3 regions of the Bacillus sp. DTU_2020_1000418_1_SI_GHA_SEK_038 genome follow, and region 2 is predicted to be linked to each of the others. Evidence: riboswitches for the same ligand, from Rfam matches in the RefSeq annotation. Region 2 holds a riboswitch; each other region holds the start of a gene.
What was found. A riboswitch is a leader RNA that binds a small molecule or an ion and turns the genes downstream of it on or off. The one in region 2 is predicted to bind cyclic di-GMP.

Region 1: linked by a shared signal. The riboswitch ahead of RRV45_RS04080 (sensor domain-containing diguanylate cyclase) and the one ahead of RRV45_RS17115 (hypothetical protein) in region 2 are both predicted to bind cyclic di-GMP.
Region 3: linked by a shared signal. The riboswitch ahead of RRV45_RS03740 (PilZ domain-containing protein) and the one ahead of RRV45_RS17115 (hypothetical protein) in region 2 are both predicted to bind cyclic di-GMP.

Annotation. Positions count from the first base shown of each region.
Region 1 covers NZ_CP135435.1:802,899-806,181, forward strand. The annotation lists gene RRV45_RS04070 (DJ-1/PfpI family protein) at 1-55, shown strand, start outside; gene RRV45_RS04075 (regulatory YrvL family protein) at 145-615, shown strand; cyclic di-GMP riboswitch class I at 1,018-1,100, shown strand; gene RRV45_RS04080 (sensor domain-containing diguanylate cyclase) at 1,121-2,230, shown strand; gene RRV45_RS04085 (EAL domain-containing protein) at 2,232-3,283, shown strand, end outside.
Region 2 covers NZ_CP135435.1:3,421,333-3,424,615, forward strand. The annotation lists gene RRV45_RS17105 (hypothetical protein) at 1-335, opposite strand, end outside; gene rpsD (30S ribosomal protein S4) at 681-1,283, shown strand; cyclic di-GMP riboswitch class I at 1,448-1,551, shown strand; gene RRV45_RS17115 (hypothetical protein) at 1,684-2,064, shown strand; gene RRV45_RS17120 (EAL domain-containing protein) at 2,137-2,808, shown strand; gene RRV45_RS17125 (methyl-accepting chemotaxis protein) at 2,877-3,283, shown strand, end outside.
Region 3 covers NZ_CP135435.1:738,257-741,539, reverse strand. The annotation lists gene RRV45_RS03745 (DUF418 domain-containing protein) at 103-1,299, opposite strand; gene RRV45_RS03740 (PilZ domain-containing protein) at 1,472-1,846, opposite strand; cyclic di-GMP riboswitch class II at 2,004-2,088, opposite strand; gene RRV45_RS03735 (TerC family protein) at 2,390-3,172, opposite strand.

The DNA of each region.
Region 1 (3,283 bases), 1.9 Mb from region 2:
GTATGGAGAGTTACTAAATTTAAATTTTGATAGTAGCTGGTACACAATAAAATAAGAAAACTTATTATCAATCTTCAAATAAAGGGCGCGCTAATCCAATAATTTTTTTGTAAGAAATAACAGCTAAAGGAGAGGCGCACTTATATGTCTAAACATAATAATGATGCTTCATTTGGCGATATGAATATAAAAGACAAAATAGCAGCAGTTGCCGGAATAACGCTTCTCATTATTCTGGTGCCCAGCTTTGTTTTGGGAATTTATTTTTTGGGGCTGGCCGGGGTTTTTGAACTGCTTGGAGTCCAGTATCAATCTGTCTGGTCATTGATTGTTTTTGTTGTTTGTTTCTTTATTTTGAGCATGATTGTCGAATTGTTTTCCGGAGCGATTTTTGTGATGCTTAAGCGGAAAATGACAGGAAAATTAAAGATGTTTTTTGTCCGGATCAGTATTGAAGGTGCCTCTAACTGGCTATGTCTCTTTACAGTGGATGAGTTTATGAATAGTATTATCCTTTCATTGAAAACAGAGATCGTAGTTGCTTTGCTGTTGGCTGCAGTAGAAATTGTACTTGATGATAAGATGGAAGAAGAAAAACAGAATGGTGTGGAATAGGTTATTCGAGAGACATCTAGATAATATTCGGCAATTTCGCTTTCAACAACAAATCGACCAGAGCAAAAAAGAAATTTTAAGAAATACGGAGATTAATATAAAATCACTTTGATAGTAGGGAAAAAACATTTCTATCTACTAACGTTGTTTTCCTCTCTTTTTTATTCTTTTATCCTTTATTACCCTACAATACTCCTTCCATTAAGATTTTTTAAAAATTTTCCCTTTTGATCTTTAGTTCAACCACCTGCCACTCCAACTAAAACCCTTTCATTTCCTAGTATATAGTCCTATTTATTGGTAACTTAAGGAATTGATACCTTTACACTAGCAATATAGTAAAAAAGTGCTATAATCTTGTGTGAAGTGAGAGAAAATTGTCGAATTATGTATAATTTTGCACCTGGATAATGGCAAATTCGTTGAAAGGCGATGACGCAAAGCCACAGGTCTAAGGCAATGGCTATGACAGCTGGGCTACCGAAAGGAGACTATATTTTACGAAATGAAAAAATTCAAAATAAGAATGAAAATAATTTTCGTTCTTATTACATGTATGTCCTTATTTGATATTTTGGATGAAAAAGTATTAATGTTCTTTCATTTAAAAGGGGACGGTTTTTGGAAAGTCCTTATAGATACCGGAAGTTCTTTAGTAGTCCTTTCATCGGTTCTATGGGCTTTTTTACTAGGCAAGAAAATCATTCTTAATTACAAAGAAAAAGAAAAACATTATCGGAATTTGATTGATTTATCTCCAGAGGCCATATTTGTCCATCGAAATGGGAAAATCCTCTTTACAAACAAAGCAGGTGTTACATTACTGGGAGCAAACAGTGAGGATGACTTACTTAATCATAACTGGAAAAATTACATACAGTCTAGTTCCAGTGATTGGGATCACCTAAAGGAAAAAGTGAAATATTATAATGGGGGAATATTAACCTTTCAAATTAGAGTTAAAAGATTGGATGGCCAAGTCATCGATTTAGAAATCACATCAACAAATATCGAATATGATGGACTGCCTGCAAGGGAATTTATTGCAAGAGACATTACTTTAAGAAAAAAACAAGAAAGTATGATAAAAAAATTAGCTTATCAAGATACATTGACGGGATTACCTAATCGAAGAGCTGTTTTAGATAGTCTAGAGCAGCTAATAAAAGATTCGGAAAAAAACAAAACTCATTTTGCTGTTTTTTTTATTGATTTGGATGGGTTTAAGAAGGTAAATGATTCCTTAGGACATGATACCGGCGATGAGCTCCTAAAGAGGGTAAGTGTGCTTTTAAAGAGCTGTGTCAGAGGGAATGACATAGTCGCTAGATTTGCAGGAGACGAATTTATGATTCTTTTACCTAAAGCAAATAAACAATATTGCAGCATAATCGCGGATAAAATCATCGGAAGCTTAGATTCACCTATCTACATTATGGGAAAAGAAATTCACGTAACACCTAGTATCGGAATTTCTTTATATCCACAAAACGGAGAGGAAGCAACAGCATTAATTAAAATGGCCGATGAAGCTATGTATCAAGCTAAGAATAACGGAAAAAACAGTTATCAGTTTGTAGAAGAATCTTCTGATTTACCTGAAAGGAGAATATGATGTGAGTTCTACTAATAAAACATTGAATCTCTCAACAAGTCATATAGAAATTTCGGATATATTCTTTCGCTCCATATTTGAACATAACCCGGACACCGTTTTCTTTCTAGATAAGGAAGGTATGATTGCGATGCCTAATGAAGGGTTTTCTGAATACCTGGGTTATACAAAAGACGAAATAGTATTTCATGCGATCGAGCAATTTCTCTATATAAATGAAATCCCAATATATATAAAATGCTTTAACAAAGTTCTTTCTGGCGAAGTGCAGCATATTGATACTGTTTTTATACATAAAGCCGGAAGAAAGGTTCAAATTAATCTCACTCTTATCCCTGCAAAATTTAATGGACAAGTGGTTGGTGTTAGTGGGATAGCCAAAGATATTACAGAAGAAAAGGAAACCGCCATTGAATTAATAGAATCAGAATTAAAATTCCGCAGCCTAGTTGAGGAAGCTCTAGTTGGAGTCTATATCATACAAAATGATAAATTAATATATGGAAATCCACGGCTGCATCACCTTTTAGGAACAGAGATTTCGTCTAGTCCATTAGATGTTTTGGATTATATTCATCCAGAAGATCATGCTGAAATAAAGTCAGTTTTTAATCAATTAATCAATGGGAAGAAAGGCATTGATCATACCTTTAGAATCATAAGTAAAAATAGTTCTATTATTGATATTGAAGCCCATTCAAAACGAATGTATTATCATGATCAATCTACTATTATAGGCACACTACAAGATATTACCGAGCGTAAAAAATCAGAGGAGTTAAACAAATATTTAGCCTATCATGATTTTTTAACCGAACTGCCAAACAGAAGATTCTTTCAAGAAAAATTGGAAAAAGAATTAATTATAAGTAAAACGCTGCAACAAAAAATGGCTGTTATGTTTCTCGATTTGGACCGGTTTAAATATATCAACGACACTCTAGGACATTTTGTGGGAGACGAGCTGCTGAAACTCATTTCGAAAAGGTTAAAAATCTGTCTAGGGGAGAAGAACATACTAGCCAGGCTGGGCGGCGATGAATTTTCCGTTTT
Region 2 (3,283 bases):
ATATGGGCCCAAATCCCATTTTCAAATCGATCGGAAAATAGTTGGTCAGGCGCATCGTTTAGCTTAATCCTATGTAATGTTTTAAACTTATAGCGGTTGGTTCTTTCTATCTTATAAATAGCTAATATATGCTCATTATTTTTATTTTCATAGAGCGCAACAATCGGGGCATCGGTTTGGACTGAGCTTGTCTTTAGAACTAGTGCTATTGGATCCTGCACCATTGTTTCTAATGGCTGTTTATCATATCGCAGAAAAAACGCGTAAACTATAACAAACATAAAAAAACCGATTAACATAAATCGGATAAACTTTTCTTTTTTCGTTTCATTCACTTGTATCACTCTTAAAACGTTTTCATTTTTACTTACTATATTATATCATATCTAAATGATGGAGTAAGTAAAAAATAAATGCTTTCATACCCGTTTCCGAAATACTCCTTGACTTTTCTTAATGAAAAATCATATAATATTATTTGTGTAAAATATTGCAGCCTATGTGTACTGTTTTATGAAATCATTTTGTTCCTCAATTAGCTTTTCGAAGCTTTTCTGAAGAAGGGGTACTGCGTAACCCTTAGCTGCTAGGGCGAAGGTACATGAAAACAAAATGACCATAACTTATAGCACATCTGTTTTTATTTTACCAAAATAAAAACATTAAAGGAGGAGTCTTAAATGGCTCGTTATACTGGTCCAAGCTGGAAATTATCTCGTCGTCTTGGAATCTCTCTAAGCGGTACAGGTAAAGAATTAGAAAAGCGTCCTTACGCTCCTGGACAACATGGTCCAAACCAACGCAAGAAATTATCTGAGTACGGTTTACAATTACAGGAGAAGCAAAAGCTTCGTCATATGTATGGCGTAACTGAGCGTCAATTCCGTAACTTATACGATAAAGCTGGTAAAATGGTTGGTAAACACGGTGAAAACTTCATGATTCTTTTAGAATCACGTCTTGATAACGTTGTTTATCGTTTAGGCTTAGCGCGTACTCGCCGCCAAGCTCGCCAACTTGTTAACCATGGTCACTTCTTAGTTGATGGCAAGCGTGTTGATATTCCATCTTACCGCGTTGCACCTGGTCAAACAATTAGCATTCGCGAAAAATCTCGCAATCTTGACATCATCAAAGAAGCTATCGAAGTGAACAATTTCGTTCCTGATTTCGTAACTTTCGATGCTGACAAATTAGAAGGAACTTTCACTCGCTTACCAGAGCGTTCTGAACTTCCAGCTGAAATTAACGAATCTCTAATCGTTGAGTTCTACTCTCGTTAATTAACTTTAACCCTAGAGCGTTTTATAACGCCGCTAGGGTTTTTCTTTTTTTGTTAAAAATTTGAATAAATGCATCAATTTGCAGTTATTGTATTATTTTGTTGAATTATGTTGAATTTTGTATTATTTTGTTCTATTATTATTTAAGTAAGTAAGAAGTCCTAATATGTAAAAGGCAAACTATTTGAAAGAATAGGACGCAAAGCCCTTGGGTCTAAGGTTTTAGGTAATAAAAAATACCTACTGCTATGATTGCCAGGTTACCAAATTCTCGTTTATTTTCCATGAAATTTTTGGCTATTCTATTTGGAATAGCCTTTTTTTATTTTCTATCGGAAAAAGCTTATTACTTAGCGCTTTATTGTTTTGGCAAAAAAAATTAAAAGTGAGGTGAACTTTTATGAATGTTGAAGATTTAATTGCTGATATCAATAAATATATGGAGCAATTAGACTTTGTCACTGCACGAAAACTTATTGAAGAAAATCTAAATGTATTAGAAAAACATAGGATCTCACTGAAGAGCAATGCAAGAGAATTACTTAAATTCCTTATAGAAAGAAATCATTCAGGGTATCAGCCTATATCCAGACAAGACATGGCAACATTAATCGCCATTAATACATATGCAACTAATTTTGATATTAGAGGCTTAAAGCTAATTATTAAGGATAGAGCAAAATTGCTTTTGCGAACAGATATACTCGAATATTTAAACAAAGATGCAAAGGCTATATTAGATGGAATGGGTGTAATAAATACAGAATTACCTAATAAATAAGCTAATATTGTGTAGGAAGAAGGGTGTAAAATAGATTTTCGGTCCATTACAACAATAACGCAAGAAAAATTATTGTACAGTGAATATCAGCCGCTTTTGAATAGCAGCAATGATACTATTTTTGCACATGAAGCTTTAATGAGAACTACACCACGAATGAATCCTCTAATTGTGCTTGAAAAGGCTAGAGATAATGGGATTTTATTTGAGCTAGACACGTATTGCATTAAGAATGCAGTCATTCAATACCCTAGCTTTTATTTAAAATCTCATTTATTGTTTATAAATATTTTGCCCACAACAATCGTCCATCACGATTTTGAAAGTTTCATAAATAAACTGCTCCATCTATTTCCTACTATTAGAGGGCAGATCGTTTTTGAAATAAACGAGGAAGCTATCCAAAAAAATATATGGGCACAACAAATTTTTATGAGCCGTCTGTTGTTTTTAAAATCGAATGGCTTCCAAATTGCATTTGACGATTTACCGGTTACAAAAGACTCTTTTAAAATGATAGAAATTATTTCACCTGATTTTGTAAAGCTGGATCACACGAAATCAAAAGGCCTATCAGTATCAATCGAAAAACAGGCACTAGTCTCTCTCTTTTTAGAATTCACAAACAAAGAAATAAAATTAGTGCTAGAAGGCATTGAAACAAAAAATGACCTATTAGCGGCAAAACAATTGGGTGTACCTATACTTCAGGGCTACTATATATCAAAACCGAAACGGCTATAGTAATGACAATTTAGCCTTATATAGTTATGTCTAAAAAAGATGAATATATTGAAAGTTGGGGAAAAGAATTGAAGAATTTATTAAGCTTCAAAAGTATTAGAACGAAAATATTGTTTGGATTTTCATTAGTGATTTTTCTCGTGTTAGTATTAGGAGGATTTAGTTTTTATGAAATCAAAACAACGAATAGAGACACAGAAATCATCGTTGACCACGAGGTCCAATTATTAATTGCAAACGAGCAAATGTCTAGTACTTTGGCAAATAGAATATCAACTGCACGAGGCTATGTACTATATGGCGGTGACTACAAAGAACGCTTTAACGAGTATACTGAGAAAGGAAAGCATTATGAACAGGTAGTTAGAAAGATCGGTGCATCTCAGGAATTTGATGAACTTATTAACCGTACTGTCGAATGGAGACAGTATGTATCAAAGGAAGTATTTGAAGAATACGAAAAAGGAAATATCGA
Region 3 (3,283 bases), 1.8 Mb from region 2:
AGTGATCAACCCCTTAATTTATTTGCTTATTAAAAGGGTTCACTATTATTTGAAAAACATTCACAAAGAATTTCCAGCTGTACTATCTTTGTATTCAATTACTTACGTCCTTCTAAATTGTTGTACTTTTCCATATGTCATCACTCGCCATAACCATTCAAAAGGTCCAAATTGGAATTTTTTTAACCAAAGATAGCTAAAGATTATTTGTACAAAATAAAAGATAAGTGAAATTAAGAGCCCCATTGCTAGCGTTATTTGCCCGAACAAACCGAACCCGTAAAATACAATGACACCAAAAAACGTCTGACATAAATAATTTGTAAGCGCCATTTGCCCTGCATAGCGAAACGGATTTAATATACGCTGCCATATTTGCTTTTCCAGCATGAGTGCAATCGTGACAATATAGAAAATAGATAATGTAAATCCGCTAAAATGAAGATAAAAATAGTTTCCAAGACTGTGCATAAACACTACTTCTTCTAGCTTCAAGTAACTAAAAACAATGGCGGCCAGTGGAAGAATACTGATTAACAGTGTAATAAGCTGGATAATACGAAGCCTTCGCTTTAATTCATTAACCCTTCGGAACAAATTAATTTTCCCTGCATACAAACCAAGTAAAAACATCCCAAGAACATCCGGAATAACAAAAGGTTCGTTCATGATTATTTCTTTTAGTTCATTCGGAATACGCCATTTTAACAATTCAAGGTATGATAAACTTGTATAGGCCTCTATCTTCTTTTCTCCCTCTTCCATCCTTTCCATTTGCAGCTGTCCCGAAATATTTAATGATTCGTCAAATTGTTCGCCAACATACGCTAACAATGCTGAAGCACCTGTTAAAAATTGAAAGAAAAGGATAAGTATGAGTCCCCAAATAAGGACCGTTTTTGCCTTCCTGCGATAGAATAATAATAAAAAGAATCCAATTAACGCATAAGAATGCAAAATGTCGCCTTCCCAAAGAAATACAAGATGGAAAATACCGAATAACAGCAGAGCAAATAGCCTTTTTGAAAATAGACGGAATACTTTTTCCCCTCTATCCTCCGCTCGTGTCATAAAAATATAAAATCCAAGTCCAAATAAAAATGAGAAGATTGTATAGAATTTGGTTTGGATAAACATATCAAACAGCATTCGAATGGTTTTATCTAGGCCTGTATAAACCATAAATTCGCTTCCTGTAAAAGATGGCATATTCACTAAAAATATGCCAAGGATCGCAAATCCTCTTATAACATCTAATGTAACAATTCGATCATTTCCTAATACTGACGAGCTTGACATTATCTCCCTGCCTCTCTATTCGTACTATGCAACTCCATATGTCGTTAAATCTTCAAGACGTTTCAATAAATCTTAGTGGAGTGGGACCGTTTTTTCCTCTATTATATACGTCCTTAATGTACCAATAGTTCCCAAAACTTTGTTATCTTTGCGAAGTATAGAAAAGCGCCCTTTATGAAGATTTATTTTTAATAACATACTTTTTTAGTTCTTGTAACAATTGTTGTTCCGAATACGATTTAGGGATAAAACTTACTCCGTAAATAAATTCATTATTTCTCTTCTTTTCCCAAATTAATTCACCATCCATTTGAATGGGTTCATCAACAATTACACATTCCATTTTTATATGGAAGTTAGGGATGTGGATTTGTTTAATAGAGATGATTTTTGCTCCTTTTACACTCATATCTAAAATATGAAAAAATCCATTTTGGCTGTCATCGACTTTTCCTTCTAGATTTAAAATTGTAAATGTGGCTGGGATAGGTTCATTAAAAGCCAGTCGAAATCCTTCTTGTCTTTTGTAGAATCCATTATATTTCATTCTTAAATTACCCCTTTATTTGATTATAGTAGATTTATATATATTTCAAATTCATCACTGGATAATGGCTGACAGAACTTCTTAATCCTGAGCACACCCATTCTTACTCAGAATTGGCATTTTCCAAGGTTTCAAAAAAAAAAAAAAACGACCCTATATCTATTAGGATCGGTTGCACTACTCGCTCAGAACCATTCAAAGTGCCCAAATACAAATGATTCTTCATCGCTTCCATAATTTTATGCTTTTTCCTCGATATCACTTTATTATAGTGATAAAGTCCTAAAAATCAATAATTAAAAAGGAAAAAATATCAAAATTAAAGTGTGCCTGCGCTCCCGTATGCCGGGGGCAGGCATTTTTCCCATGGTATTTACAAAATTACAGGATTTGTTTGCGAAACGACTCAGTTTGTTTGCGAAACCACCTCATTTATTTGCGAACCTGATGAAATTCACCAAGGAATGGTGCCCGGCGAATTTTAACTAAGTCATTTCATTAAAAAGAGGTTAACCAATTTGGTTAACCTTCTAGTTCTGATCCTTAACTCGCTTTCTCCTCTGTCATCATTTCCTTTTTCTCCTTGGAAAAAAACCATCCACCTACAGCGATCAAAATGAGAACGGCATAGAAAATAATTTTCCATTCTATGGAGTGTGCAAATTCTGCCGGCAGTACCGCTAATGCTGGGTGGGACAGGGTATAAACGGATAGTTTCACTCCGACCCATCCTACAATAAGAAAAGCTGCAATTTCCAAACCAGGCTTTGTTTGCAGCAGCTTAACAAATACATTTGCTGCAAATCGCATGATAATTAAACCGATAAATCCTCCGGCAAAAATGACAATAAATTTTCCTCCGTCAAGGCCTCCAATGTTCGGCAGGCTTGTATTCGGAAGTGCTACCGCAAGAGCTACCGCTGCTAAAATTGAGTCAATCGCAAAGGCGATATCCGCTAGTTCCACTTTAAAAACAGTCATCCAGAAGCCAGCCTTTTTCTTTTCGTCTTGGGGAGTTGCTTTTTCTTTTCCCTTTTTTACGATAAGCTTTCTAAATATATGATTTAAAGCAATAAATAATAAATAAAGTGCACCAACTGCTTGAACCTGCCAGATATCAACAAGAAATGAAATGGCAAATAGAGAACCAAATCGGAATACAAAGGCCCCTGCCAGCCCATAAAATAATGCCTTTCTTCTTTCCTGTTCAGGAAGATGTCTAACCATAATAGCTAGCACTAATGCATTGTCAGCTGCCAAAAGTCCTTCTATCCCAATCAATAGCAGCAATACCCAGCCATATTCTAATAAAATCGATAATTCCATTGTTATTCCTCCATTTTTTGATTAATGTTATCTGCATCTTAATCTGCTGGTAATGCCTTTTTTGCAAACAAAAAACCTTTACCAGCAAGCGGTAAAGGTTTAATAAACAAA